DNA from 3 places in the Paenibacillus sp. FSL P4-0113 genome. Region 3 is predicted to be linked to each of the others. Evidence: riboswitches for the same ligand, from Rfam matches in the RefSeq annotation. Region 3 holds a riboswitch; each other region holds the start of a gene.
What was found. A riboswitch is a leader RNA that binds a small molecule or an ion and turns the genes downstream of it on or off. The one in region 3 is predicted to bind cyclic di-AMP.

Region 1 (10,488 bases), 2.7 Mb from region 3:
GGCAACTGGGCCACAGACATCGCCGGCGGATCAAAATTCGGCTACACGCTGCTTAGTGTCATTCTAATCTCCAACCTAATGGCCATCCTGCTGCAAGCCTTATCTGGCAAGCTTGGCATTGCCACAGGTAAAGATTTGGCTCAAATGTGCCGTGATGCCTACAGTCGTCCTGTCGCGATCGGCTTATGGCTCTTGTGCGAAATTGCCATAGCAGCCATGGATTTAGCCGAGGTCATCGGTTCAGCCATTGCGCTGAAGTTGCTGTTTGGTCTACCGTTACTATACGGAGTTATCATTACCGCATTTGATGTTATGCTCATTTTACTGCTGCAAAACAAAGGCTTTCGGGCATTGGAAACCCTCGTCATTGTACTGATGGCGACGATTGCCGGCTGTTTTGGCATTAATCTCATTTTGGCACAACCGGAATGGGGCGGCGTATTGGGTGGCTTTGTACCAGACTCGCAAATTTTGACGAATCCAAGCATGCTGTATATTGCTATCGGTATTATGGGTGCTACCGTAATGCCGCATAACCTGTATCTGCATTCTTCTATTGTACAAACTCGCAAATTTGAGCAGACTTCAGCAGGTAAACGGGAAGCTATTACATTTGCAACTTGGGATTCCAGTATAGCGCTGATGTTCGCATTATTTATTAATGCCGCCATCTTGATCGTGGCAGCTGCTGTATTCCATACGGCAGGAAGAACAGATGTAGCCGAAATTAGCGATGCCTACTATCTGCTTTCGCCCCTACTGGGAACCACACTGGCGAGCATACTATTTGGGGTAGCGTTACTGGCCTCTGGTCAAAACTCGACCGTAACAGGCACTTTAGCCGGGCAAATCGTGATGGAGGGCTTTTTGAATCTTCGTCTTTCACCTTGGTTGCGTCGTCTGGTGACCCGCCTCATCGCGATCATTCCAGCGGTTATCGTCACTGCCATCGCAGGGGAAAAAGGTGCGGAGGAACTGCTTGTGCTGAGCCAGGTCATCCTATCCATCCAGCTTCCCTTTGCCATCATTCCATTACTGCTCTTTACCAGCGACAAAAAGATTATGGGTGAATTCGCAAATAAAATGTGGCAAAAAGTACTAACCTGGATCGTGACCGCTATCATCATTATCTTGAATGTAGTGCTCATCATCCAAACGATTTCAGGTTAATCGGTAGCCAAATATGAATATATTAAAAAGGTATCTCACTTGCCCCAATGGCAGCGAAATACCTTTTTTGTTTCCTATTTTATTTGTCCTGTATACATAGAGAATGCTCAACGCTTGGCAGGCTCTACCTTCATTTGCGCCTCAAGCGCAAGATTTAGCTTGAGCACGTTGACACGCGGCTCGCCGAACACGCCGGCGTTGCGGCCTTCTGTCTGCTCCTGCACCAGTGCTCTCAGTTGATCCTGCGGGATACCCGTCAAGCCGCTTATGCGCGGAATTTGCACCCGTGCCGCCTGTGGAGAAATGTGTGGGTCTAGACCAGAGCCGGAGTTCGTAATCAGGTCCACCGGAACCTGACTAACGGGTACATCCGGGTTATGCTTCTGCCAATCCGCAATAGAGTCCTTGACTCGCTGTATCAAGGCCGGATTCGACGGTGCGTAGTTACTAGAGCCTGAACCAACCCCATTATAATCAACGCTCGATACCCGACCTTGAAAAAACGCCGAATCAGTGAAAGACTGCCCAATCAGTTCGGAGCCGACCACCCGCTCCTCCGCGTCACGAAGCATACTGCCGTTTGCTTGCTGCGGAAACAGAACCTGCGCTATTCCTGTACTGGCTAGCGGATATGCCAAACCGCACAAGAGAATCATCAGCACCGAAGTTCGCAAAGCCACTCCAATAACTGTACTTCCTCGCATCTCTTGTCTCTCCGGTTTTCCTTCCGACACAGTCTCGGTCCCTGTATGTTTGTTATGACCTTGTCCGCCAGATTCAGCTTTTTCGTGTGCAGCAAATCTGCGTCCAGACATCATCCGATAAAAACCACTCATGTCGTTCACCCTTTCTGCGCTAAATCCACAAATGCACCAGCAAATCAATGGCCTTTATACCGACAAACGGTACGACCATACCGCCCAGACCGTAAATCAGCAAATTCCGTCCCAGCAGGCGATCCGAGCTCATCGGCTTATACTTCACGCCCTTCATGGCCAGCGGAATCAAAAGCGGAATAATAACCGCGTTAAAGATCAACGCCGACAAAATAGCGGACAGCGGGGAGCCAAGCCCCATGACGTTCAAAGCGCCCATTTGTGGAATGGCTAGCATGAACATCGCCGGGATGATGGCAAAATATTTGGCAACATCGTTCGCAATGCTGAACGTTGTCAATGCTCCGCGCGTCATAAGCAGCTGCTTGCCGATCGCGACCACCTCAATAATTTTGGACGGATCGGAATCCAAGTCCACCATATTAGCCGCTTCTTTGGCCGCGACTGTGCCGCTATTCATGGCAAGACCTACATCGGCTTGCGCCAACGCAGGTGCATCATTGGTGCCGTCTCCAGTCATGGCAACCAGCTTACCCTGTTCCTGCTCACGTCGGATAACCGCGATTTTGTCCTCCGGCTTGCTCTCAGCTACAAAGTCGTCCACACCCGCTTCTCGAGCAATTGTAGCTGCTGTCAGCGGATTATCTCCGGTACACATGATCGTACGGATACCCATTTCCCGGAGCTGATCAAACCGTTCCTTCATGCCTGGCTTCACTGTATCCTTTAAATAAATAATACCGTATATCTGATCATCTAGCGCGACTGCCAACGGTGTACCTCCTTCAGAGGCTACCTGATTCGCTTTTTCCTCCAGATCGGCTGGAACACTGCCATTTTGCGATACGATCCATTGCCGAACGGAATCCACTGCGCCCTTGCGTACCTTTCGTCCATCGGCCAGATCCAGACCACTCATCCGGGTCTCCGCCTTGAATTCGATAAAGGTTCCACCTGCCGCCAAGGATTCATCCAACGTATGCTCCTGTTTGCGCATCAACTCGAGAACCGAGCGACCCTCTGGCGTCTCATCCTTCATAGAGCTAGTCGCTGCCCACTTCACTAGCTCTGCCTTCTCCACGCCCTCTACAGGCACGAATTCACTCGCCATCCGGTTCCCGAAGGTGATTGTACCTGTTTTATCCAGAATCATCGTGTTGATATCCCCAGAAGCTTCTACCGCCTTGCCTGACATGGCTAGCACATTAAACTGGGTGACCCGGTCCATACCGGCAATCCCGATGGCTGACAACAGTCCTCCAATCGTGGTTGGAATCAGACAGACTAGCAACGAAATCAGCACAGGAACAGGCAAATCAATGTTAAAATGACGGGCAATCGGCGCTAGCGTAACCACCACAATTAGAAAAATAATCGTCAAGCTAATCAGCAAAGTGTTCAGCGCAATCTCATTCGGCGTTTTTTGCCGCTGAGCGCCTTCCACGAGCGAAATCATTTTATCAATAAATGTCTCGCCCGGCTCTGTCGTAATCCGCACCTTAATCCGGTCACTAACCACTCGCGTTCCGCCGGTTACCGAGCAAAAATCACCACCCGATTCCTTGATGACCGGAGCCGATTCTCCCGTAATTGCAGATTCATCCACCGAAGCCAAACCTTCAATGACCTCACCATCGCTTGGAATCATTTCACCCTGGGAGACAATAACTACGTCCCCCTTACGCAACTCGGTTGAGCTAACCACCTGAATGTCATTTCCGACGAGCTTGTTAGCTTGCGTGTCCTGCTTGGATTTTTTTAAAGAGGCAGCTTGTGCCTTACCCCGCCCCTCCGCGAGCGCTTCGGCAAAGTTGGCAAAAAGCAACGTAAACAACAGAATAACAAACACGGCCAGGTTAAAGCCTATTTCCTTGTCAGTTCCAAAATAACCGGGAAACAGTAACATTAGCAGCACGACCAATGTACCGATCTCCACGACGAACATGACAGGATTTTTCATCATCATCATCGGATTTAATTTTATAAAGCTATCCTTGATCGCATGCTTCAAGATGCTTCTGTCCAGCATGTGTTTGCGTTGTTCCTTCATGGTCAAACACCCCGTTCATCCATTCTCATTTTCTTCTTCACATGGTCAAAAATTCAGCAACAGGTCCCAATACGATGACAGGTAAAAAGGTCAACGCACCAATCAGCAGCACGACCCCGATCAGAATGGCTCCAAATAACTTGTTGTCCGTGCGCAGTGTCCCCGTCGTCACCGGAGTCGGCGCTTTGGCATTCAACGAAGCCGCCACAGCCAACAATGCAATCATAGATACATATCGCCCGAAGAACATAACCATCCCCGTTGTTGCATTCCAGAATACGTTGTTATCTGAAAGACCTTCAAACCCCGAACCATTATTTGCGGCAGATGACGCATATTCATAGAGCACCTGAGTCAACCCGTGATAGCCAGGGTTAGTGACCGCATCATATCCCCAATGACTCATAAACGCAAGCGCAGTTGGGGCGAGAATGAGAAACGGATGTACCAAAATGGCAATGGCGATCAGCTTCATTTCCTTGCCTTCAATTTTCCTTCCCATAAATTCCGGAGTTCTCCCGACCATCAGTCCGCATATAAACACACCCAGAATCGCATACATCAGCATATTCATCAGCCCGACACCCTTGCCGCCAAAAATGACGTTTAGCATCATTTCTCCCAAAGCAGCCATGCCACCTAGCGGGGTTAGTGTATCATGCATATTATTGACCGAACCTGTCGTTGCCGCTGTTGTGACCGCAGTGAATAAAGCCGATTGTCCAATACCGAAACGAACCTCTTTCCCTTCCATGCTTCCCTGAGAAGCATCCACACCCAGTGTCTGGATTAACGGATTACCTGTCTTCTCAGACACATACGTAATGGATAGAAAAATTAGAAACAATACCATCATGGAGCTAAAAATAATCCAGCCCTGCTTACGATTACGGGCAAACAATCCAAAGGTATACGGCAACGAAGCCGGCATTACCCACATTGCCAAAATTTCCAGCACGTTCGTCCAAGGACTTGGATTTTCAAAAGGATGCGCAGAGTTAGCTCCCGCATAACCGCCCCCGTTCGTCCCCAAATGCTTGATGGACTCCAGAGAAGCAATGGGTCCCATAGAAATTTGCTGTTGTGTTCCGCTCAGCGTCGTAAGATCCGCCGTAGGCTGTAGCGTCTGTGGTATCTTCAATCCCACCAGCACCAGCGTAAGCACAAAGGCCAGTGGCAGGAAAATCCTTATAATAGCTTTAATAAAATCTTGAAAGAAATTGCCCATCCCTTCACCGCGCCGCGTCAATCCTCTCATAAAAGCCGCAGCAACCGAAAAACCGGAAGCAGCCGAAGTGAACATCATCATCGTGACGAACGCCACCTGTGTCAGATACGTAAGCCCGCTTTCTCCGCTATAATGTTGGAGATTCGTATTCGTCATAAAGCTGATTACCGTATTAAAAGCTAGTGATGCTTCCATATTACTGTTTCCAGCCGGATTACCGGGAAGCATTCCCTGTAAACGCAACAGCAAGTAGCTGATTGCCACAAGCACGACGTTCGTAGCAATGAAACTCATAACATACGTAGTCCAACGCATGCTCTCCACTTTCTTCAAGCCTACTACCTTATAAATCAGCTTTTCTGTTCTGCCAAAAATCCGATCCGTTCGATTCGGTTCATTCGAGAATACATGATACATATATGTACCCATTGGCTTTACCAAGAGCAGCAATATAACGATCACAATTCCAATTTGAAGCAGCTCCATCCTCTATTCCTCCTTCAAAATGCTCCTGCGTTTGGAACAACAGACCCGATTAGACCATCTATGAAGTGCACACGTTTGCGAAAACCTGCTACCAATGATGCTTTAATGCTCAGATCTGTTGTTCCCGCCCGCTCTATCCCTACAAGTGACTAGAACTTTTCAGGGTTCAGGAGTGCGTAGATTAAATACATAAACACAATAGCCGTAAGCCCGAGTATAACGATCATCCTCTTCGTCCTCCTTTAGAGGTCTGCGCATCACACCAGCGTACAAACAGCAGTATCACTCCATAACTCACAGCCATGACGAGCAGCATGTATATATCCATCATGTTTATACCCTCCGTATCGATCCTCAGATCGCCATTCTTATTCCATCATAAAATCATAAAACAACTATGTCATAAGTGCTTATCCGTTCAGCAGAAAACCCACCTCTCCGTTCAATGTGTAGATCACATGGTCCGCTCCCAATCCCCGATAAATTCCTTGTGGATTACAGCCGTGTGTAATAACATAGATCGATTCCGATGTTAGTGGTCGACATATTTGCAGGAAACGGCAAGTCAGATTCAAGCTGTTCTCGAACAAATACACACTACCAATTTCTTTTTTTGGAAAATTCCATTTTCCCGCTTGCATGGTATTGATGCGGACAATGTGCTCCACACCCATTTTTTTGAGCTGTCGTTCCTCCTGGGCGCTATTCGTGAGAACTGCAAACGCCAATTTTTTGAAAATAAGCAATTTCACAAAACTTCTGCCCGCTTCATTCGGTGCAGTGACAATAATTAACCGACCTTCCATCAGTAGCTCCTCTCCCGGTATAAAAAGACAACAAAAAGAAGCCGAAGGAAAAAGGCTTTCCTCCGGCTTCTGACATATCCATGATAAAATAAACCATGGCTGCACACGGCGGTTTGTTGCCTCTCCCTGTACGCTTACGAGGTTAGCTGTCGGATTCGGACGTGAGAGTCGCCCTATTTCTGGCACTTGACCGGAAAATTCACCCCATGAGACACACGGCTTCCGAAGCCGTACAGTCTCGATTGGTTCCCCCGCTTTTGCAACTGCAAAATTCAGCGCTATAGACATTTCGTTGTTGCTTCATTCAAGTTAATTTGAAATTACGTCTTGAATCATACACCCGCGCATGGAAGACTGTAAAGCTCAACTGCAGGGTTATAAATCGGGCTTTAGAGCATAGAAGATTAATAATAACGCTTACAATGCAACTATGCTTCTCACATCTCCTTTAATCTCTGTTTTTCATCCCTTTTTGAAAATGACAAGCATGTCAATATTGGCGTAGGGTAAAGCGTTATTGGCCTTTTTTTGTAAAAAGAGAAGAAAATACGCTATATGTACCAGCTAAACACCGATTTAACCCGCTTTTATAAGAAGAAACAACTTAATTCGCTCCATTTGCGGTGCGATTTACTGTTTTGAGCAAAATACGATTTTACAGCGCCTGAAGGCTTTATACAGCTTTTCCAGGCTTGCAACCCTTCTTTAAATTGTCTAAAATTTAATTGCTGAATATTGAATGAGGAGAGATGCTATGACCGTTTATGAATATGATGCGCAAACCCTGCAAGGGAAACAAATTCCGTTATCCACATTTGAAGGGAACGTTCTGCTTATCGTGAACACTGCCAGCAAATGTGGGTTAACCCCCCAATACAAAGCGCTACAAGAGCTATATGACCAGTATCATGAACAGGGGCTCGAAATTTTGGGATTTCCCAGCAACCAGTTTGCCAAACAAGAGCCAGGTTCCAGTGAGGAGATCTCCGAGTTTTGCCAGATCAATTATGGTGTCACCTTTCCGATGTTCGCCAAGACAGATGTCAATGGCGATCAAGCACACCCCTTATTTCGCTACCTGACCCAAACAGCTCCGGGGGTATTAGGGTCCAAAGCGATCAAATGGAATTTTACTAAATTCTTAATTACAAGAGAAGGTAACGTGTTTAAGCGCTATGCACCGCAAACCACTCCAGATAAACTGGCGGGAGATATAGAGAAGCTTTTGCAGCAAAACTGACATTCTTCATTATCACAGTTAATAAACGACCTGTTGCAACCGTGGCTTCCGTGGCTAAAGAATATAACGAAAATGCTTAACAAAAAAAGCACCCTTTCACGTAAACCGTGTCAGGATGCTTTTTTAACTAGGTCTTGCATATAATGCGGTCGAGAGGACTCGAACCTCCACGGGCGTACGCCCACTACCCCCTCAAGATAGCGTGTCTGCCATTCCACCACGACCGCAAATCATAATGTATTGAGGCAACAGGTTTATTATACTCTCTCATCAACTATTTGTAAACAAAAATATTATAATTATTTTAACTTACATATATGAGCGATAATAATACCGTCCTGCATAAAGATAACCGCTTGCTGAACTATGCATTAATGTTGCCCCCTTACGGATTATCAGAACCACCTAGCACTTAACTAAGTAATTAATTTGACGAAATAACGTATTTACGATTGTAAAAACACGTATAAAAGTGTATCATAGTTTCAGATGGTTAATTCTAACATGTTTACTGATGATTATTATAACACACCAATTATTCCGTAAGAATCCGTAAGGGGCGATTTCTTTTGAACAACAAAATGCCTGTCACCTCCTTCGGGTGGGCCATCAAACAACGGCTTGTCGAACTTCGACTGGATCAGAAAACATTTTGTGAGACACACAATATTCCGCCTTCACGCTTGTCCAATCTGATTCACGGCACCCGCAAAGCACAAAGGTACAGAAAACAAGTTGCTGCAATTCTGAACATCGACGATAACGATTATAAGGAGGCATCGCCACTCTAAATCCAACAAGCATTCCAGTTACATACAGGTCATTCCATATCACCAAGAAACCAAATAAACCCGTAAAGCGAACCCCTCCAGTTCGTTTACGGGTTTTCAACCCAGACAATCTTTAGCCAAAAAAATCATTCCGGCTTTGTTTTATCCTTCTCACTTTTTTGCTTACGATATTTCGCAAATTCAACATATTCTAAAATAAAATTCTGTTCTTCCGTCTCAAGATCTTCTGCCTGGCAATTCAGTGGCCCCATCACTCCAAAAAAATAAGCAGCCTTCTGCTCCTGAAGTACGCCTTCTCCCGGCTTAATCCCTTTCATTAACCAATCGAGCGATACATTAAAAAAGTCCGAAATCTGAATTAAATGAGTGGTACCCGGCGTTGTTTTCCCCCTTCTCCAATCACCGAGATTCCCTGAACTGATTTTAAGCTTTTCACAAAATGCCTTCTTGGTCATTCCCCGATCTTTAATCAAAGCTTCAATCCGTTGATAAATAGTTTGATCTCCCAAAATGTTTCCCCTCCGAAACAGTAACTTTTTCTGAAATAATTTTCATTTTTCAGCCTTACTCATTAGTAATCCCCATTAAATCCTAAGCAACCATTACCCCATAGTAGAATTGCGCTGGTTTTTCTCTTTACGAAAGCGGGTAAATTCAATATACTCAAGTATAAAATTTCTTTCCGCCTCACTAAGCGGTTCCCCCTGGCAATTCAGTTGCCCTGAAGCGTCAAAAAAATAAGGGTCTTGCGACTCCTTTAGCACCTCACCCTGTATATCTCGACCCAGCATAATCCAGTCCAGACTCGCATCAAAAAAAGAAGCGATTTCAATGAGTTTATTCGTGCCCGGCGTCGTTTTTCCTCTTTTCCAATCCCCGAAGTTCCCTGTACTAATGCCTAACTGCTGGCAGAACGCCTTTTTCGTCATTCCCCGTTCCTTGATGAGTTCCTCGATGCGATGGTAAATAGATTGCATAGAAGTTCCTTCCTCCCTAGCAGGCTCTCAAATAACGATATCATGTTCTCTGTTCCCATTTCAAAGATCACGTATGCTAAAATTACCGAATTATGTATGTTGGTTTCCATTATACCACAACACGCAACAAAAACCGCCTGTTTTCCGAAGAAAGGGCGGTCTTTAAGCCAGTCCACTTACGCCAATCACGTAGCAGAGTTGTCGATTTTAAGTAAAATATGCTTCAATTCATTCAAAGTTTCACTCAGATGCAATAAATCTTCTTCTGGCAGATACACCAGTCTTTCTTGAATTTTATTGGAGAAGGTATGAAATACCTGTTCACAAAAAGCATCGCCTTCCTGTGTAATCGCCACATTCACGACTCTGCGATCCGAATCACACGACTGGCGGTCAGCCAACCCATGCTCCACCAGTTTGTCCAGAAGAGGAGTCATGTTCGGACGTGAGACATTGAGCTGTTTGGATAAATCAGATACCGTAGACGAACGTACTTCACGCAGGAGCATTAGCACCTGAAAGTTATTAGGCGACAAGTGTAATGGGAAATCGAGCGGACCGTAGGTGAAAAATTTCTTCTTCACAATCGGAAACAAGCCCAAAATATTTTCTGATATATTTCCTAACAGTTGAGTGTCCATATTTTTCACCGTCACTTCATAAGTTTATACTTATCATTCTATAACATTATGGCGTTATATTATACTATGGAATCATTATTTCATCATAATCATTACTTTATTACATCATTACACAAATAAAAAAAGCCTCTACCGCGAGAGACTTTTCCGTTCATTCCATTGATGCGGTCGAGAGGACTCGAACCTCCACGAGCGTACGCTCACTACCCCCTCAAGATAGCGTGTCTGCCATTCCACCACGACCGCATAACAAAATATAAATG
Region 2 (10,488 bases), 1.3 Mb from region 3:
GCGGTTGGGTCAGCATCCGTCTCGCGCAAATTGTAGCCGCGACCGATGATTTCATTATCTTTTACGATGACAGCCCCGATAGGGACTTCACCTAACGTTTCTGCCTTATACGCTTCCTGAATGGCTTCTTTCATCCAATAGGCGTGATCCATGGTGGTCACTGGGAAAATGCTCCTTTCAAAACGCGGAATTATCCAACGAACAAATATTCCGTTGTTAACATGATGTGAATAAAATTGTGGATAACAAGGTACTTGTCCACAGGTTTATCCACAGTTTATAATAAAATCTGTGTATTTGTGGACTACCTGTGGATGATTATCTTTTATATTGTAGGCAAATCCTCGTCTATTGACAATACTGTACACAAGGTGTGTATTTATGTATATCCGGTAAATGTAAATGCTGGTATCACAGGCGCTATTACGGTATCATTGAGTTAGCAATTCCCAGTAATCGCCAGCATGCGGCAAGAGGTGAGAAATCAGTGTGTCGATAAAAATCAGAATAACGATCATTTTGTCGGGGTCCGTCCTGTTTATCCTTTTATTAAACATCGCACTTAATTATTACACGACCCACGAAAACCTAAGAAGTGACAGTGAAACTAAAATGGTTCTGACGGCTAAAATTATCGGAGGAGCTATCGAACAAACCCAACATAGCTGGGAGGCCGTTGACAAGCAGCTCGGATATAATCTGTGGCTTTCTGCCACGTTGGCTGCCAATCAACTCGGTCCTGACATCCGAAATATTCAGCAGGAACAGCTTCAAAAGGTGGCCTCACTCCACAGAGATACTAATATTTCCTTGATGATTCGAGACGGGCAGGGGTATAAGGTTGTTAGATCCTCGGATCCTAAAGAAGTAACGCCATCCGATCCATTGACAGGATATTGGAAAAATGCAGTTGACCAATTATATGAGCACGGACAGGCTGCAATGGTGCAAGGTCAGAAACTGGATCATTTTTGGACGGGGTCATTTGACTACACCGGTTCAGACTCCTCAGATATTAACAAATGGGGATTTTATTATGATCAAAAACGTAACTACTTAATTCGAATTTCCTTTCAGGATACTTCAGTACAAAATTTCATAACCATCCTGAGCCCCGATGAGATCGTAAAGCAAACTCAACAAGTGGATTATCGCATCATGGAGATTACAGGAATTAACCCTGCAACCTTTGGTGGCGCTTCGATGGACAAGAACGGAAACGATTCGAAATACTATTACATGTACAACAAACCGATCCAATTCGGCACGTATCAACTAACAAGGGTGCAGGAAGATCGTTTGGCCGTGTCCAGAGCTATCCTCTCGGGGGAGAGTATTGTACAAGACTGCTATATTAAAGGTGAGCGGGTTCTCGTCAGTTACATACCTTTTTATCCGGCTAATCGTGATGCCTATGTTATCCGTATTGTTATGAATTATGATACGATCACTTCTGTTATTTCCAAGCAATTGATAAGTTTAATTGCCATTTCCATTGTCCTTTTAGAGGTGGTGATCATTGGAAGCTATGTGCTGGCAAGTCTGTTTGTCCGCCCAATTCAGTCGATTCTGGGGAAAGTGAATGAGATGGCTGACGGTCATTTTGATACACGGCTAGAAATAAAAGGTGGTCATGAGCTTGCACAGTTGGGTGAGCGCATCAATGCGATGGCCTACAACCTAGGGATGTACACGAGAAGACTCGAGCAGATGTATGAAGAGAACCGTTCTGTAAAGGAACATCTAGAATCGGTTATTAATCAGACAGCAGATGCGATTCATGTAACCGACGAGGAGGATCGCGTCGTTCGGGTCAATCATGCCTTTGAAGCTTTGTACGGCTGGACCAAGAAAGAATTGGTTGGTCGTAAGTTGGAATTTGTACCTCCACAGCAACAGGAGGAATATGAATTTCAGAAGAAGAGCCTGCTTCAGGGAGAGAGCATCGTATCAAGTGAGTCCCTTAGAATGCGGAAGGATGGAAGTACAGTAGAGATTAGTATGAGCACATCGCCTATTCTGGATGAAGAAGGCCAGATTTTGGGGTTTATCTGCGTGTCGCGTGATATCACGGGTCGCAACCGGATGGAGGAGTTGTTGCGCAGATCAGAGAAACTGACAACCGTCGGGCAACTGGCGGCAGGCGTAGCGCATGAGATTCGTAATCCGCTAACCACGCTACGTGGCTTTCTCCAACTACAGCAGCAAAATCAAGTGTTGAATATGAAACACAACGATATTATGATGTCTGAGCTGGATCGCATTAATTTGATCGTTAGCGAGTTTTTAATACTGGCGAAGCCACAGGCAGTGCATTTTCAGAAAAAAGATGTTCGTTATATTGTGAGCGACGTGATTTCTTTACTAGATAGTCAGGCGCATCTGCTGGGCATTGTATTCAACCTTCAGGTCACGGACGAGCCTGCCCTGGTATACGCTGAAGAAAATCAGTTAAAGCAAGTATTCATTAATTTACTTAAAAATAGCATGGAGGCTATGAGTAAAGGTGGCATCATCACGATTCATTTGTTCTTGGAGGGAGAAAACGTTAAAATCTTCATACGGGACCAGGGAGCGGGTATTCCCGCAGAAATGCTGTCCAAGTTGGGAGAACCTTTTTTCACAAACAAAGAAACAGGTACAGGACTAGGACTTATGGTCAGCCAGCGTATTATACAGAGTCATAAAGGCACACTGGATATTGAAAGCACAGAGGGAGAGGGAACGACAGCCCTGGTGCAGCTTCCGATTGCCAAGCCGGAGTAACGGGCTGGGGCGCAGGAGGAAGTGTGTTAGTAGAAATGGAGGGTACACAGGTTGCGCATTAACAAGTTTATCAGCGAAACCGGTTTTTGCTCGCGCCGGGAGGCAGACAAGCTGGTAGAGAGCGGTCGCGTGACGATTAACGGCGAAGTGGCTGTGCTGGGTAGTCAAGCGGAAGAAGGCGATGATGTTCGCGTGAACGGCAAGCCACTGCGCGATAAGTCTGATCACGTCTATATTGCATTGAACAAACCGGTGGGCATTACAAGTACAACGGAGAGCCACATTAGGGGCAATGTTGTTGATTTTGTGGGGCACCCGCAGCGGATATTCCCGATTGGACGCCTGGATAAGGATTCGGAAGGTCTCATTTTACTTACCAACGATGGAGACATTGTGAATAAGATTCTACGGGCAGAGGGCAAGCATGAGAAAGAATATATTGTAACAGTGGACCGCCCTGTCGTACCTTCTTTTGTGCAGGGCATGTCTAGCGGGGTGAAAATACTCGGTCAGCGGACGCTACCTTGTGAGGTGACGCGTGTATCTGAGTATGTATTCCGTATTATCCTGACTGAAGGGAAAAATCGTCAGATCCGGCGTATGTGTGCAGCCTTCGGTTATGAAGTTAAAAAACTGCAAAGGCTGCGAATCATGAATATTCGGTTGGGGTCACTTCAGAAAGGTGCCTGGCGTGATCTGACAGAGGCTGAGAAGCTGGAGCTTGGTCAGATGCTCGATTATACGCTTAGCTAATGCCAGAGGGGCTCGTATAGCCTAGAGCGTATGATCGTCGTATCTGAAAGGGCAAAGTACAGGAAGCACTAAACAAAGAGGCACCAGCTGCATAAAAATGCGGCGGTGCCTTTGTTCATATAACATATGCATAATCAACCTTCACTCGAGCTTGAGGTAGGACTGATGACTTGTGTCCCGTTCTGATATTTGCGGAGAACAGATATTTCAACACGACGGTTTTTAGAGCGTCCTTGACCATCTTGATTGCTTGCCAATGGACGATACTGGCCATAACCGATGGATACAAACTTGGTTGGGTCGAGATCTGGATTGAGCAACAAGATACGCAAGAAATTCAGAGAGCGCTTGGCGCTCAAATCAAAATTGGACGGGAACTGGCTGTTGGAGATCGGTACATTATCCGTGTGACCCGATACGATAACATCATAGCCAGGGAACTGCTGGAGCATACTAGAAATGGACTTGGCCAGCTTTCTTGCTTCCGGCTTTACTTCGGCCTGCCCGGATGAAAACAAGGCATTATCACTAATGGTGATCATTAGTTGCGATTGGTTTAGCTTGGTATTCAGCAACGGGGTCAGGCCGTTATTTTGAATGTATTGATCCATCTGTTTTTTAAGCTTTTTTAAATCTTCTTCTTCCCGTTGGGCCAGCTGTTTTTGCAGTTCAGAGGTAGAAGTAGCTTTCGATTTTACGGGTTGTGACACTTGTTCTTTATTTTTGCCCATATCCATGGATTGTGACGACGGATTCGCGGCTGAGTGATCCAGCACGCCAGTGCCGCCATTAAAAGCTGCACTCAGGGATTGAGCCATAGTTTCAAATTTTTTGGCGTCGAGCGAGCTCATACCGAATAAGACAATGAAAAGAGCCAACAGAAGGGTCATTAAGTCGGAATATGGCAACAGCCAGCTTTCGTCAGCATGCTCTTCATGCGGTTCATGTCTCTTTTTACTCACTGGAATCGCCATCCTTCTGGGTCATCGTAGCCCGTTCGGTCGGAGTCAGGAAGATCGTCAGTTTCTGACTGATGGCGATCGTCGATATCCCCGATTGAATGGAAAGCAGACCTTCGACCATCATTAATTTAAGCTCGACTTCTTTTTTGGATAACCGTTTCAGCTTGTTGGACATCGGATGCCACAGGACATAACCTGTAAAAATACCGAGCAACGTCGCAATGAAGGCTGCTGCAATGGCATGAGAGAGCTTTTCCATGTCACTAAGGTCGGCCAGAGCGGCGATCAGACCTACAACCGCACCGAGTACCCCGAGCGTTGGAGCGTACATACCGGCTTGGGAGAAGATCAGCGCGCCAGAGCGATGTCGATCCTCGGTGGCATTGATATCCTCCATTAGAACGTCCCGTACGAATTCCTGATCATTGCCGTCAATAATCATTCGCATGCCGCCACGCATAAAGGGATCGTCGATTTCCTCTACCTTGGATTCCAAGGCGAGCAGACCTTCACGACGGGTAATGGATGCCCACTCGGTAAACGTACCGATGAGCTCTTTGCGGTCTAACAGTTTTTGTTCGGTGAAAATAACCTTGAACAGCTTCGGAATCCGTTTGATTTCTGCCATCGGGAAGGCCATAAATATACTCGCTGCCGTTCCGACGAAAATAATCATGTAAGCAGCGGGATTATTGACCAGATTGACGACCGGAGCGCCTTTTAAGATCATCCCGACGACCAGTGACAAAATCCCGAGCACAAGTCCAATAATGGTTGAAATTTGCATGATACACCTCATCCATGAGAATAGATTTTGAATCCTTTCATGCCGCCGGGGTCGTCCTTGCCCCAAGCGCGTCATTACAAGACGGATTATAGTATTTATCGACAAAACTCTCTTTTTTGTTAAGTGCGAATTTCCGGTATAATAAGGTGATTATGTATTGAATGGCGGAACCATTGGAGGAAATGGCATGGGAGTAAAGCATGGACGTGAGTATGAACAAATTTTGAACGATTTGACAGAGGCTGTGGGGCGCATCCCAGATAGCTATGAATTTTTTGAGATGGAAGCAGAAGATTGGGACAGGCTGGACCCGGCGGGACGTCAGGAAGTCAATGAAGCTTTGGCAGAAGACTTATTTTATGCACTGGGTACAGAGCCCACAATCACTGTAGGGAGTGGCGTTGTGATCTATGAGCCGGAGCAGCATCGTATCTATGTACTGATTGGGGACGAGGAGCTGACGTCAGTCCCTTTGATTTGAGGTCCGTCTTATGGATTTATCAACGGGGCCGTGGTAATATGTACACCAATATATCGTAGTTTTGGCCGTATTTAAGCGGTCGAAAGGCTTCCGTATAAACGGGGAGGAGTTCGTAACATGCCTTTTACACAAGAAGAGATTGAAGCACATCTGGAGAAACTGGAGGGCTGGGAGCTGGAGGAAGGACGTTGGATCGTTCGGAAATATAATTTTTCCAGTTTTATGAAAGGGATTGCATTCGTGGATGAAGTTGCCGCTATATCTGAAGCATTCAATCATCATCCATTTATTACGATTGATTACAAGACCGTGACTCTGCGTTTGACCTCTTGGGACGATGGCGGTATTATGGCCGTGGATATTAAGGAAGCCCAACAATATAATGAAGCTTTTGAAAAAATGCGTAGCAGTCATTGAGCTTGTAATGATCTGTCGTATGATGATAAAAGCGCCTTCGCTATACAACATCGTGGTTGTATGCCGAAGGCGCTTTTATCATAGAACCTGGGTTGGGTGGTCTGGACGATATACCATACAATAAAACGGTTTTTTGCCATCGGGAGTCTGGCGTTCATAGGTATCTGTAAGCTCAAATCCAGCCGCCTTGTAGGCCCGAATAGCGCGCCCATTCCAAGTGAGCACCTCTAGATCAATTTCATTCTTCGGGTTGCGTCGTTGGGCTTCCTCTGCAATGGCACGGACAAAATCTGATCCTTTGCCATGTCCGCATCTGTCAGGGTGCATTCCAAGACCTAGCCGGGTCACACCGATCATAGGAAAATATTGAGCAAATCCTGTCAGCTTGTTCTCTTCATCCAGTACGGCAACATATTGCTCTTGGCGAAGCGTGGGACTCCCAAATTCGACTTCAAGCGCCTTCATTTGTTCCCAGGGGAGCCAACCGTATATGTTATAAGGTGGATCATAGCGCCACTCACAGATTGCAGCCGCTTGATGCTCGTCCATCGGTACGATCCGATAGTTGGATATTGAGGCCGGCATGTGTTCCATCCTCCTTTTACACAGGTACTTCAATCATTAACAACAGATTGTAGACAAGTTGCAGGGGAATGGCAAGCGTGTTTATTTCATACCTAAGTCGGGTATACATTCAATAAGAAGGAATTACTGCTCATATGCTCCCCCAGCGGTGACGGTAAAACCGACGATGTTCGCTAAAATTGAAACCTTTTGAGGTGTCAGTTCGTCAGTAAAGATAATCATTGCTGATGTTGTGGACATAAAAAACCGCAATTCGATTCCGGCCAGAATCAAATTGCGGCTAGGGTTAGCTTGCTGTGCGTTAGTTATTCTACGTTATCGTCATCAGGAATATCTGAAGCTACAGAATGGTAAGCGTCTGTGCTCATAATTCTTTTTGCACCGACATAGCGGTTAGCGTAATAATTTTCGTTCAGTGAGCTAACTACTACACCACGTGAAGTCGAGGAGTGGGCAAATTTCCCTTCACCTACGAAGATACCTACATGGGAAATGCCTCTTCCTGTGGTGTTGAAGAACACCAGGTCCCCAGGCCTCATTTCATCGCGGGATACAGAAGATCCCATTTTGAATTGTGATCCAGATTGATGCGGAAGTTTAATTCCCAGTTTGTTGAATACATACATTGTGAAGCCGGAGCAATCGAATCCCTCGAGTGTAGTGCCTCCGCTTCTGTAGTTCGTTCCTTTGGCATCTTGGATGACCTGGTCCATCTTGGAGTCTGCAAATGCACTGCCGCCACCGAATGTAAAAGATGTAAAGGCAATGGCAAGACTCATAGCTGCGATCGTTAGCTTCTTCTTCAAAAAAAATATACCCCTTCCAATGCCTGCGAGGTTAGCTTAAGGATTCGGTAGAAGGTTCCCCTATGACCACTCTGTTGCGAGATCAATTCACCCAAACTGGTTCCCCCGCTTCCTAGGTGCCAGGAATTAGGCTTTACTTAAGATGTGCACCTTGGAGAGCAGTATTCACAATAACGATATTTTTGAGATAAAGGTTACAATAAAGATTACAAAGTTGTTACTATCAGTTCACTGCGATTATTGTAACAAAGTCGGCTGGCTTTGGCAAATGTTTCATTGCAAAAAGTTACAAAAAAAATCTGCTCCTAATGTCCCAGGAACAGATCTTGTTAACAGTATTCAGTTATGTGCCGTTTGCGCGGTTATGCATAAAGTTTTTTCGACAGACGGAAATGAAGTGATTAACATAAAGGAAGGGCTTAGCTTCTACTGGAGATATCGGTATGCCATAGTCTGTACTGCGAACTGATATGCCACAGCCTGACCAGACTAGTAACAAAATGATACGATTGTTGGAGAATGAGCGCGAGCATGCCAGTCCAAATCATCGCCACGGTGCCAAATAGACCGAAGACCAGCAGCACACAAGCACCGAGCAAAAGGGATATACCGACAGCTGGGAGAAGCTGGCGAAAGAAGGCGAGCAGGGACGATAGTATGGCGTGACCACCGACAGTGCCTAGTTGCATATACAGGATGCACTGCCGAATGAACCATCCGTATGCCATCCATCCCATGGCATAGGGCAACAAGTGCAGCAGGTAAGAGGGAGATTGAAGCGTACCTGCTACAATAGGGTAGAGTCTCGGTACTACCCAAAAGGCGGGAATCAGCAGCAGTCCCAACTCGATGATGTAATACAACAGCGACGACATGCCATGGCGTTTCATACCTTTGAAAAAGGACAGGCTTTGCGGCTCAGTCGCATCGGTATGTAGGCTTTGATATATTCCGGCTCTAATGAAGGGAGTGATCAGTATGCGTAGTACAGTCGCCCCTAGTAGTATCCACAAATACACATGTACTTCCCGGCTGTCCATCAGAGCAATCTGGCTCTCCATCCAAAACAAGGTCTGTCCCAGCTCGTTTTGACCCTGATCAGGATAACGGAGCAGTAGCGGGATAACGGCAGATTGTACCAGCCGATAGAGAAACACCCCCCACAGTAATCGATACAGAAACAAAATGATAACGATATAAAATCGTATGCGCACCAGCGCCCAGCCCTCTTTTATAACAGTCCGCATCTATAGACACCTCACCATGACAGACTTCCAAGCAGTGTCTCCAACAGCTTGGTTACACTTATACTCCAACGGGTTTGTTGCTTTTCGTCCAATTCGGCTTTTAGGGTATTGTTAATATGCTTGTTCTCCAGTGCAATGGTATATAGGGGATCAAGGGTTACATAGGAAACGGGAGAAGTACTTTTGATCCGAAAAGTTGTGCTTTTGCCCGCACCGTCCCAAGCCTTGAATTTCGTGGTTCCATCCTTGAAGGTAAATTGGACAGGGATCTTGGGATAATCCGCCCCTTTTTTGCTGACCGTCACGACTGCTTCATATCCATTCTCCAGCTTGTGGTTTGTGATGTGATCCACTGAAAAGTCCGCCATCTGGCCGTCATATACATACTGTTCAAAATAGTGGCTCCATGAGCGTCCGGTGACTCTCTCCACGATACGTTGAAAATCCTGTGAGGACGGATGCTTAAATCGGTACGTCTGGACGTAGGTCCGCATAATGCGATCCATTTTTTTCATACCCACCTGACGTTCAATGCCCCGTAGTACCAGCTTGCCTCGAGAGTAGGCATTTTGCGCGTACTCAGCAGCCGAGCCGTACTTCCATGACTCACGGTTTAGCGGCTGTGGGGAGGATACCTGTCCCGATTGTAATGGCAAGTTGGGGGTAAGCCCATATTCTTGCTCCATAAGTCGCTCCTCTGCATAGGAGGTGAAGCCTTCATCCAGCCACGGCTCCTCAAATTCATTATTGGCTACCATTCCATAGAAATATTGATGTCCAATCTCATGAACTAATGTCCGTTCCAGACTATAGCCAGGATTGAGATTACCCGCAGCAGCGGCCGTGATGAGTGTCGGATACTCCATGCCGCCAGCTCCATTGCCTGATTTAGGTGGAACCACGATGGACAGGGTGGAATATGGATAAGGCCCGTACCATTTGCTGTAGTACAAAAGAGCGGCCTTCGCTGCGCTCATATAGCGTCCTTTGAGCTCCTTGTGCGATGGGTCAAGGTAGAGCTTGATTTTGACACCAGGGACTTCAGCAGAAGAAAAGGGTTCTTCTACGGCTACAAAGTTGGGTGAAGCGGACCAGGCAAAATCGTGTACATCATCGGCATAAAATTGATATATTTTTTGTCCGTTCTGTCGGACGGCACCACGGGTGGGAAATCCGGTCGCTGCTACGATATGAGTTTCAGGCACCCGAATCCGTACGCTGTAAATTCCAAAATCGGCATAAAACTCGGAGTTACCATGATACTGGTGGAGGTTCCAGCCCTCCTCGGCGCGTCCACGCTGCCCTGCAGTCTCGTAGACACTGAGCTTCGGGAACCACTGTCCTGCCATTACAAAATCATCTGTCCCACCCATACGAGCAAAGATGGCAGGCAGTTTTACCTCAAACTTCATATATAATGTGATTTCTTCGCCACCTCGTACTGGCTTGGGTAGACGCACCTTCATGAGCGAACGGTCGCCTGCGTTACCGTCATCTGGCTGCACATATTGGATGCGATGCATGAGGGATAAACCGTCTTCTGTTTTTAGTTCAGTCAGCGTCATAGAGCCAAAGCCGTCTTTGGGCATGGTGTCTCCGCGCAGCTTTCCACCGGATTCCTTCATAAAGGTGGTTTCCATGGAAGAGAAGGCGTTCGGGTATAGATGAAGATACAGATCATTCA
Region 3 (10,488 bases):
GAGCGTCTTCGGTTTGAGCACGAGCAGTTAGGCATGGTCAATTACGTTGTTCGCAAATTTGATCTTTCTGTACAGGATATTAGCCGCTTGCTGGATGAGGACGGTATTTTTACCGAAGCAGGCGACTTGTTGCTCGACGAGCTTCAGCTTCGGGCTAGCCAGCACTCCAGACAGGATCGCAAGCGTCAGGAGGAGCAGCAGGTTCAAGCCGCCAAGGTAGTTGCTTTGCGCCAAAGGGAAGCTTCCACATCTGAAGAGCCGCCTGCAGAGCAAGCTGTGGAAATGGAATTTTATGTGGAGGTTCCCCCACAATTCACAGCCAAGTGTGACATTCACCAATATAATATGATGTTGCGCAACGAGCCTTATCGCCGTTTGCTGCAAACCTTTTTCCCCGGCACGGTTCCCGGTAACCTGCTGGATATATTCGAGAAAATTGATATCAGCTATAAGCTGCCAGGCGAAGTCATCAACGTGCTGATCCATTATTTGATGTCACTGCTCGTATCCGGGAGCGATCAGCGGATTAACCGCAACTTTGTCGAGGCCGTTGCTTCCAATATGCTGCTTAAGCAGGTAAACACTTACGAGAAAGCCGTTCAATATATAAGGGATCAAGCTAAGGTAAAAGGAAAACAGTCCTCTGCTTCTCCTTCCGGCGGTCGATCCCGCGCGTATGCCAAAAATAACGGGCCAGCCAAGCCATCCATTCCAATCGTTCAAGATCAACCTTCCGAGGAGTCTGTATCTGAGGAAGAATTGGATGAACTGCTGCGTCTGGCCGAACGAATGCAATCCGGTAAACAGAAAAAGGTGTAGGTAGATTTTAAGGTATCCATAACTCTGCACTTTTTAAGAAAGGAGGAGCGTTCTTGGAATCACTGGGCGATTTGCTGCAGCAGATGCAGAACCCTTCGTTTCGCCAGCGCACTCGCAATGTAGCCGATCAGGTTCTAAATGATCCGCTCGTGCAGGAGTTTTGTGCTGCGCATCCTGATGTGGACGAAACACAATTGCGACTCAACATGAGCATGCTCTTTCAGTATGCCCGAGATCGTCGAAATTGCGACAATTGTCCGGGACTGGAACGGTGTCCTAACGATTTTCAGGGCCACTTTTGCAAGCTGGGCGTGGAATATCCGAATGGAACTGCTGAAATTGTAGACATTCGGACCCCATGTGCGAAGCAGATTGCTTCCCAACATGAGCAACGGGTGCGTGAGCGAATTAAAAGCTTCTATGTGGATGAACGCGCACTTCTGGAGGGATATAACGCCCTTGAAATTGCGCGTAAAGATTCACAACGCATGCCTGCCGTCACACAGCTATTCCGTTACATTGAAGAAACGAAAAGTCAGGGTCTATCCAAAAAAGGACTGTATCTGGAAGGTACGTTTGGTACGGGTAAAACTTTTTTGATGGGCTATTTATTGCACGAGTTGGCCCTGTCGGGTCTGAACGGTGTGATCGTGTATATGCCTGATTTTGTGGAGGACTTAAAGTCCATGATCCAGGATGGGCAGAAGCTTAAGGAAACGACCGAAATGCTCAAAAATTGTGATCTGCTTGTATTTGACGATATTGGTGCCGAAAATTTAAGCCCGTGGGTACGGGACCACGTGATGGGCTCTATTTTGAATTACCGAATGAACCGCAAACCTACTTTTTATACTTCCAATTATTCTTTGCAGGGACTGGAGAAGCATCTCAGCTTTACGAGCAAGGATGGAGAGGAAATGTATAAAGGACAACGCTTGATGGACCGGATTCGTCCTTTTGTAGATGTCATTACCGTAAAGGGAAAAAATCAGCGGGGGTAAGCGTTTATCCGTCTGCTATTTCGATATCTTACAATTAAAAGACTATTGTGATATAATTAAAAGGTGTCGAAATAGACATTACAGGTTATAATAATCTTGACTTTTCTATAAAGGAGGAACATACAATGGCAATTGTTAACGTGTCCGATCAATCCTTCAACGCAGAAGTCGAAGGCACAGGAACCGTTTTGGTTGATTTTTGGGCGCCATGGTGCGGTCCTTGCAAAATGATCGCTCCTATTCTGGAGGATCTGTCCACAGAAGTTGGCGACAGCGTCAAAATCGCGAAGGTGAACGTGGATGAAAATCCAGAGTCTGCTTCCCGTTTCGGCGTGATGAGTATTCCGACCCTGATCGTTTTCAAAGACGGACAGCCTGTTGATAAAGTGGTAGGTCTGAACTCCAAAGAAGCGCTGAAAAGCATGCTTACTAAGCACCAATAATCATCGCATGTGACCCATGCTCCCGCGGGGGCTTGGTGGAGCGGCCATGAAAGGTCAATGCCTCCGGTTGTAAATACCGGGGGCGTTTTTGTGTATTATTCCTATATATTATAAGTAGTTAGTTGAGTAGTCATTAAGAATGGAAGGAGGAACCGGGCAAATGAAACCTTATGCGGAGGACTTGCAGAATCAGGAAAAGGCGCTGGAGAACATACGGCACAAATTAGCGTTACTGCCGGATGCATCAGGCTGTTATCTGATGAAGAATAGCGAAGGCACCATTATTTATGTCGGCAAGGCAAAAGTGTTGAAAAACCGGGTCCGTTCCTATTTTACAGGTAGCCATAACGGCAAGACGCAGCGACTGGTTTCCGATATTCGTGATTTTGAATATATCGTTACAGGCAGTAATATGGAGGCACTCATTTTGGAGTGCAACCTCATTAAAAAGTACCAGCCACGCTATAACGTGCTATTGAAGGATGATAAAACCTTTCCGTATTTGAAAATTACGAACGAGGCACACCCCAAGCTGGAGGTGACCCGTCGCGTTCTGAAAGATAAAGCAAAATATTTTGGACCGTACCCCAATTCCTACGCGGCACATCAGACGAAGAAGTTGCTGGACCGTATGTATCCGTTACGCAAGTGTGGTGTGATGCCCAAGGAAGTGTGTCTGTATTATCACATGCATCAATGTTTGGGGCCTTGTGTGAAAGAGGTCGAAAAGGAAACGTATGACCAGATTGGTCAGGAAATTGGTTCCTTTTTGAGCGGGGGACATGAGGAAATTAAAAAGGATCTTCAGCGTAAAATGCAGGAGGCCGCAGAGGAATTGTACTTTGAGCGGGCCAAGGAGTTGCGAGATCAGATTATCAGCATCGACGCGATGATGGAAAAGCAGAAAATCACCACATCGGATGCGAAAGATCGAGATGTATTCGGTTTTTCAGTAGATAAGGGCTGGATGTGTGTACAGATCCTATATGTCCGCAAAGGTAAAATGATCGAGCGCCATATGTCGACTTTTCCTTTCTACGGTGAGGCTTACAGTGATTTTATGTCCTATGTGACGCAATATTATAGTGACAACCCAGCAGTGCCGCAGGAAATATTGCTGCCGGATTCTCCTAAGCTGATGCAGGCGAAACAGGTCAATGTCGATCAACCGGTTGCGGCAGAAACTGCACTCTACAGTGCACCTACAGCCGATGTTACCGGACAGACAGATGAGAATGCGATACAAACGGAGACAGAGCATTCTGCTGACTCACTGCTGGTGGCTGAAGAACGGGCAACTTATGCAGCGGCAACGAATCAAGATCAAGCTGGTGACCAAGATGCCGAGATAAAGGAAATAGAAACTCAACTATCCGGTGGACTGGAGGACCCGAGTACGGCGGCTCTCGCTCTGGCTGAATGGTTGGATGTAAAGGTACTTGTACCGCAGCGTGGACTGAAAAAGCAAATGACAGGCATGGCGACGGAAAATGCACGTGTAGCTTTGGATGAGAAGTTTAAGCTGATCGAGCGGGATGAGGAACGAACATCCAAAGCTGCAAGCAATCTCGGACGTGCCATTGGGCTGGATAGCTTGCACCGGGTGGAGGCATTTGATAACTCCAACATCCAGGGTTCCGATCCAGTCTCAGCCATGATCGTGTTTATTGATGGCAAGCCTGCCAAGAAGGAGTATCGAAAATATAAAATCCGTTCTGTGCAGGGACCCGATGATTATGAAACAATGCGTGAGGTTATCCGGCGTCGATATGAACGTGTGCTTAAGGAAAATTTGGAACGTCCCGACTTGATCGTTGTCGATGGTGGACGTGGACAAATTAAGGCGGCGACCGATGTATTGCAAAATGAGCTGGGTTTGTTCATTCCTGTATGTGGTTTGGTGAAGGATGCCAAACATAGAACATCCCAACTATTGGTGGGAGAATCCTCTGAGGCCGTGACACTTGCACGTAATAGCGAAGAATTTTACCTGCTGCAACGGATTCAGGACGAGGTTCACCGTTTCGCCATCACGTTCCACCGCGAGCAACGCGGCAAATCTATGGTAACTTCCCGGCTGGACTCTATTCCAGGCATTGGCGAGAAACGGCGTAAGTTACTGCTTAAGCATTTTGGATCGCTCAAAAAAATAAGAGAGGCCAGTGTCGAAGACTTCCGGCCTCTCTCTATTGGGGATAAGCTTGCGCGTCAGATTATAGCTGCCCTTCGGGAGGAGGAGTCGTAGAATGCGACTCCTCTTTTTGTATAGGTTCAAACATCATTCGATTTGGCTTTTTAGGACTAAACCAATAAATGATGTAACCCACAATGGCTGGAAGTAAGATCCAGAATAGGCCCGCGCTCACGTTCACAGTATCTCCCAGACTCATCACACTAAGTCCCATTAGAATGCTGTCAAAAATAACGTGGCTGAACATGGCGGCAATAAAGCCGTAACGCAGGAACACAAAACTGAACAGCAAACCAAGAAAAGTCAGCTCAATAGGTCTGGAAATCACTGGATAGATCGGATAAAGTGTATGTCCCAGTGCCCAAATCAGCGTGGTGATCAGACAAGCAACAAAAGTATTTTTCACTATTTTTTTGACCATCGGAATACCAAACAGACGGTAGACAGTCTCTTCACCAATACCTGCCATCCAGGCCATAATCGGCAGTAGCCATGGATAAGCCATATTGTAAGGGGATTGCGTGGCATCTGTGGTGGAGAATGTATTAAATGTGCGCTCCAGTATAAAGAATAAAATGGATTGTACCCCGAGCAAAATAAAGGCCCACAAGTAGCCAACATACATACTGCGAAGCACATACAGCCCGTAGCCCGGCTCTTTCGCACGTGGCCATGCATTCAGTCCAACCTGACGCATAAGTCCGTCACCGCCGACCAAGGAGAAGTAGAGCGCTACAGCCATGACGAAGGTAACACCAATCTGGAAAACCATAAGAAATAGAAGCATGCCCTTACCGCCTGCTTCTGCTTGCAATAAAGGCAGCATGTTCATGGTCCCAGCTATACTAGCAATAAAGTATATAACGGATAGAACAATGCCGCGTACAAATGAAGTATGTCGTCGGGTGAGTGACGCATACACAATGGCAAGTACACCCAGCACAAAGCTAAATAGGGCATAACCCGCATAGGTCATCCAATTCGCCCAAAATGTTTGCTTTTCGATATAATCGGTATAGGATGACGGGGCCGAAAAGCTTTGAGTGAAGGAGCGAACATCACCGTCTTCAAAAGTAAAAGCCAGTGTAAGTACCGAGGCGCCAATTTTTTTATCGTCTACGGTATACTTTAATCCGCCTTCTTGTTCAGTGGTCGCGAGCTTCAAGTCCGACGGCTTAAAGCCAAAGCGCTTCACCCATACAGCGGCCGCCTGCTCCTTGGCTTCAAGCGTCATGCCGTCCTCAGCCACACGTACAAGCCTGTTACGTGCTTGTTCATCCGTAGAAATATCAGCCTGCGTGTAATTGGTGCTGGAGGTGATCCGTTTAAAACTAACGACCTTCCCAGTGGATAAATCTACATGAATTTGCAGCTTGCTCTTCGCTGAGGATTCAGGCAGATCGACCCGAAAGGTTTCGTAAGGGTAATTTTTCTTCCATGTACGGTCGTACTGTTGAAGCAGTTTTTCTCTAGATAAATAACCGTACAAATCTGTTTCGGCCTGATAGGTCACCAGAGGCTCCTCTGGCTGTGATTCAGTATATCCCAGCTCGGAGCGGGCGAAGTCCAATGCGTGTATGACCGCTTCTTGTTTGCTGATGACCTTTGCATTCATTACTGATTCTGGACTCGGATTGCTAAGCGAGGGAATAAGCAATTGAAAGATAAAAAAGCAAATCAGGCCAATCCCGCCCAGCAAGCCTAATTTTTTGAAGTTGGCCGTGAGCACGACCGGTTTCCCGATAGGATTCATGAGTTTCCTCCTTAATCTGTAAATAAGAACATCCATTAAAGATATCATACTGCACAGGTTCCCGCCAACAGACCAGCGATATTCATGAAAATAGAGTGAAAGCACTTTAAAGTTCCAATAAAATAAGATAAGCTGCGATTAAACGATGCCCATTCGCAAAATAAAGCCAATTTCACGTTTTTTCGACGAAATCGGTTTTGTGATCTGGATATAGAAGGATTATAATCTTGAGGCAATGCCTATAAAATACATAGGTAATGATATACAGTTGAGCCGAATTTCTATGGGAAAACGGGGGAACCATGTTACTGGGGTGAATTTTACAGCCGATCACTGGTGGATCGGAAGTGTAAATAGGGCATACTGTGCTGCCCGAATCCGTCAGCTAACCTCGTAGGCTATGAGCAGGAACCAAGTCAGGCACTCGGTTTTCCGGTGTCTTTTTTTGTGCGTATAAAAGTGTTTGGATTGGTTAGATAGACCGCTGCGGGTGCAGATTATTCTTCCGATTGCTGTTATCCCCGGATTTTTTGATTGTATACCCCCTTTAATGGTTAAAATCCGGAGATAAAGGCAAACGCTTCGCTTCTTCAGAACAATTCTGCCCCCTTCGCTACTGCCCGCCAATAGCACAGGGGGCCGAGTAGTGCTTGACATGCATTCTTCCTGTATTCAGGGAATGCTAATTATAGTTAACTAAGGTTTGGAAAAATCAAAAAATTCAGGGGCAACGACGATCGGAAGATCAAATGGAACGCGTAGCGAGCTTACACCGTATTAAATCACTGTTTTTATAGTTTTAAGGATTAGGAGAGAAGTGATGAATAGATGAATCCCAATGCAAGCTGGCTCCGGCTTTCTCCACCGCAGATATTCGTTGCGGGCTTTGCCATTATCATTCTAATAGGTAGTTTATTGTTAATGCTGCCGATCTCCAATACAACAGGAAAGCCACTTGCGTTTATAGACGCTTTGTTTACTGCCGCTTCCGCGACCTGTGTTACAGGGCTTGTCGTAAAGGATACGGGGACCTTTTTTACAACCTTTGGTCAAGTTGTTATCGTGGCGCTCATTCAGATCGGCGGCCTAGGCTTTATGACCATGGCTACCTTGATTGCACTGGTGTTCAAGCGTCGGATTTCCCTGCGGGAGCGTCTCATTTTGCAGGAAGCGATGAATCAGACTTCTGTAGAGGGAATTGTCGGGTTAATCCGTAAGGTATTACTGTACTCACTGGTTATTGAAGGCGTATGCGCTACGATATTCTCGGTTCGCTGGTCCTTTGATATGCCCGTAGGCAGGGCGATTTATTTTGGAATCTGGCATGCCATCTCCATGTTTAACAATGCTGGTTTTGATTTATTCGGTGAATTTCGCAGCTTGACAGGTTATGTATATGATCCGATTGTTAATTTTACAGCCATGTTTTTGATTATTTCAGGCGGCATTGGTTTTGTAGTGATGTCAGACCTGGCAGAATATCGCAAGCGCAAGAGACTGTCCTTGCATACCAAGGTGGTACTCAGCATGACGGGCGCTATGATTGTAGTCGGCACGCTCGTGATTTTTGTATTTGAGTTTACGAATCCGAAGACTCTCGGCTCGCTTGATTGGGGTGGTAAGCTATTGGGATCTTTATTCCAGTCCGTTACTCCCCGTACCGCAGGTGCCAATACCTTGGACATTGCAGGCTTGCGGCAGGCTACGCAGTTTTTTATCATCATACTCATGTTTATCGGGGCTTCTCCTGGCTCTACTGGAGGCGGGATTAAGACCACAACATTCGCCCTGCTCATTGGAGCGGTGATTTCGATGCTGCGGGGGCGGGAAGATATTGTACTGTTCAAGTACCGACTTGCGCAGGGACGAATTTACAAGGCTTTGACCATTACACTGCTGGGGTTGCTGTTCGTGATCGGGGTGACGATGATTTTGTCGGCAACCGAAGATCATCATTTTCTGATGATCTTGTTCGAGACGGTATCTGCGTTTGGTACGGTGGGGCTGTCGATGGGGCTTACACCTGATTTGACAGTCATAGGCAAGCTGGTGATTACCCTGACGATGTTTGCAGGTAGACTGGGGCCACTCACGCTAGCTTATGCACTGGGGCCGAAAAAGGGTAAAGAATTATATCGTCATCCGGAAGGTAAAATGATTATAGGATAAGGGAGTTTTCGAGTAGATATGAAGACGCAGCAGTTTGTAGTTATTGGCTTGGGGCGGTTTGGCTCAAGCCTGGCTTTGCAATTGGTGGATATGGGGTGCGAGGTGCTAGGCATTGACCGGAATGAGGATGTTGTGGACAGTATGAGTGAGATGTTGACACATACTGTCGTGGCGGACGCTACCGATGAAGACTCGTTGCGATCACTGGGCATCCGTAATTTCGATTGTGGCATTGTTGCTATTGGTGATGACATTCAGGTAAGCATCCTCACCGCCATTTTGCTGAAGGAGCTGGGTGTGAAAAAAGTCGTAGCCAAAGCCATATCTGTGCTGCACGGGCGTGCGTTAGAAAAGCTCGGTGTGGACCGGATTATTTATCCAGAACGGGATATGGGTATCCGGGTGGCTCACCAGCTAGTCACGCCTAATTTGCTCGATTATTTGGAGTTGTCTAAGGAATATAGTATTGTGGAACTCAATGTACCTGCATGTCTGAATGGCAAAACGCTAGCAGAGCTAAATGCCCGTACCCGCTTTGGTTGTAGCGTCGTGGCGCTTCATACGGCGAATGGTATCCTGATCGCACCGACGGCTATGGATCGATTAAAAGCCGACGATATTATGGTCATCATCGGCTCGAATGATAATATCGGCCGCTTTGAGGATGAGGTTGTTAATGTTAATGAAGAGGGCTAAACCCTTTACACCATACGGTAGCCTGCAAACGACGCACGTGTCTCGCTAATCCAGCGTCGTGCTGTCGGACCGAGATCGGTCGTCTCCGAGTAAATGAGGGAGGTCGTTCGGCGTGTCTCCTTCAAATCGGGCAAGTACAGTGCAGTGAGTCCATTATCCCGTAATAGTTCGCTGCGCAAATAGGATTTGGGTAGCAAGGCAGAAGCCTTACAGGTTGGAAGCAGGCGTACAATTGCCTCGAAGGAGTCGATTTCCATGCGGATATCCGGCATGATGCCGCTGCGCTGGAACAAGTCATCCGTCAGACTGCGATACCAGGTTCCTTTGGAGAAAATAATCATCGGCAGTCCTTGCAGATCTTTCATCGAGGCCGTTCCTGTCTTGACGGTTAATTCATGTCCAATGGAAACAACGAGCTCCAAATGATCATCAAATAGCGGAATGCAACGCAGTCCGACTTCATGAATGGCAGATCCGACAATACCGGCGTCTGCTTTTTTGTCACGTACAAAGGCGACGATTTCATGGGTTTTACCGGTGAGCAGCTTCAGCTCGGTTTGAGGATGCTTGCTCATAAAAGCTTCGACAAGGGTAGGCAGCGTTGTCTGGAGTGTCGTGAGACTTGCGCCGAGTGTAAGCATACTCTGGGCTTCATTTTTGTGCTGGGAGAGCTTTTGTAAGAAGCGAAGCTGTCGTTGCCGTTGCTCTAGTGCGAATGTATAAACAAATCGGCCAGTGGACGTAATTTCGAGCCGTTTGCCCCGACGATCAAAGAGATTCACACCCAGCTCGTCCTCCAGCTTGGCAATTTTGCGGGACAGGGCGGGTTGGGACAGATTCAGCAGTTTGGAGGCTTTATTCAGGCTGGACTGCTCGACAATGACGGCAAAAGCGTTCAAATCCTCAAACAAATCATCCACTTCCTCTCTATATGCAAAAAAGACATAATAATTAATACGTATATTGCAATTCCATTATAAGCCGAAAAGGAGTAACATGAAAGCGACACAAGATGTTCACACTTTTGTTTTTCCTAATAAGGGACACCTTGTTGGACATTTCCTGTCGGGAACTGTCATTTTATATGTTATATTACTATTGAAAACGCTATTATTGGGAGAAGGGAGCATGACCTAGATGAGAGGATTTTATTCCAGAAAGCTGCATTCGCTTCTTGGCGTCATTCCGTTGGCTCTATTTTTTGTTGAGCATTTGGTGACGAACTTCACAGCGGTGGAGGGCGGCAAGGAAGGATTTAATCGCAGCGTGGCCTTCCTGAATGGTTTGCCGCTGGTTATTGTGCTAGAAACTTTATTCATCTACTTGCCATTACTGTTCCACGGAATTTATGGCTTGTATATCGCTTATCAGGCTGACCCGAATGTAAAAAGGTTCGGCTATTCACGTAACTGGCGC

Region 1: it holds a riboswitch for cyclic di-AMP, as region 3 does, so the genes downstream of both, MKX46_RS22255 (hypothetical protein) here and MKX46_RS10120 (TrkH family potassium uptake protein) in region 3, are expected to answer to the same signal.
Region 2: it holds a riboswitch for cyclic di-AMP, as region 3 does, so the genes downstream of both, MKX46_RS16025 (C40 family peptidase) here and MKX46_RS10120 (TrkH family potassium uptake protein) in region 3, are expected to answer to the same signal.

The regions. Positions count from the first base shown of each region.
Region 1 covers NZ_JBBPAZ010000001.1:5,088,570-5,099,057, reverse strand. Annotated here, with positions in the region: gene MKX46_RS22275 (Nramp family divalent metal transporter) at 1-1,170, shown strand, start outside; gene kdpC (potassium-transporting ATPase subunit KdpC) at 1,278-2,006, opposite strand; gene kdpB (potassium-transporting ATPase subunit KdpB) at 2,026-4,056, opposite strand; gene kdpA (potassium-transporting ATPase subunit KdpA) at 4,094-5,770, opposite strand; gene MKX46_RS25645 (potassium-transporting ATPase subunit F) at 5,920-5,997, opposite strand; gene MKX46_RS22255 (hypothetical protein) at 6,181-6,576, opposite strand; cyclic di-AMP (ydaO/yuaA leader) riboswitch at 6,692-6,864, opposite strand; gene MKX46_RS22250 (glutathione peroxidase) at 7,331-7,816, shown strand; tRNA gene MKX46_RS22245 (tRNA-Leu) at 7,961-8,043, opposite strand; gene MKX46_RS22240 (hypothetical protein) at 8,386-8,607, shown strand; gene MKX46_RS22235 (helix-turn-helix domain-containing protein) at 8,733-9,116, opposite strand; gene MKX46_RS22230 (helix-turn-helix domain-containing protein) at 9,210-9,584, opposite strand; gene MKX46_RS22225 (MarR family winged helix-turn-helix transcriptional regulator) at 9,770-10,225, opposite strand; tRNA gene MKX46_RS22220 (tRNA-Leu) at 10,389-10,471, opposite strand; tRNA gene MKX46_RS22215 (tRNA-Lys) at 10,487-10,488, opposite strand, start outside.
Region 2 covers NZ_JBBPAZ010000001.1:3,731,594-3,742,081, forward strand. Annotated here, with positions in the region: gene tadA (tRNA adenosine(34) deaminase TadA) at 1-161, opposite strand, end outside; gene MKX46_RS15990 (PAS domain S-box protein) at 490-2,766, shown strand; gene rluF (23S rRNA pseudouridine(2604) synthase RluF) at 2,818-3,519, shown strand; gene MKX46_RS16000 (flagellar motor protein MotB) at 3,654-4,481, opposite strand; gene motA (flagellar motor stator protein MotA) at 4,474-5,268, opposite strand; gene MKX46_RS16010 (hypothetical protein) at 5,456-5,749, shown strand; gene MKX46_RS16015 (4a-hydroxytetrahydrobiopterin dehydratase) at 5,867-6,166, shown strand; gene MKX46_RS16020 (GNAT family N-acetyltransferase) at 6,245-6,751, opposite strand; gene MKX46_RS16025 (C40 family peptidase) at 7,057-7,557, opposite strand; cyclic di-AMP (ydaO/yuaA leader) riboswitch at 7,563-7,700, opposite strand; gene MKX46_RS16030 (hypothetical protein) at 7,977-8,804, opposite strand; gene MKX46_RS16035 (M1 family metallopeptidase) at 8,816-10,488, opposite strand, start outside.
Region 3 covers NZ_JBBPAZ010000001.1:2,406,955-2,417,442, reverse strand. Annotated here, with positions in the region: gene MKX46_RS10145 (DnaD domain protein) at 1-819, shown strand, start outside; gene dnaI (primosomal protein DnaI) at 873-1,820, shown strand; gene trxA (thioredoxin) at 1,946-2,263, shown strand; gene uvrC (excinuclease ABC subunit UvrC) at 2,424-4,508, shown strand; gene MKX46_RS10125 (CPBP family intramembrane glutamic endopeptidase) at 4,477-6,207, opposite strand; cyclic di-AMP (ydaO/yuaA leader) riboswitch at 6,469-6,622, shown strand; gene MKX46_RS10120 (TrkH family potassium uptake protein) at 7,036-8,376, shown strand; gene MKX46_RS10115 (potassium channel family protein) at 8,395-9,072, shown strand; gene MKX46_RS10110 (LysR family transcriptional regulator) at 9,078-9,983, opposite strand; gene MKX46_RS10105 (succinate dehydrogenase cytochrome b558 subunit) at 10,210-10,488, shown strand, end outside.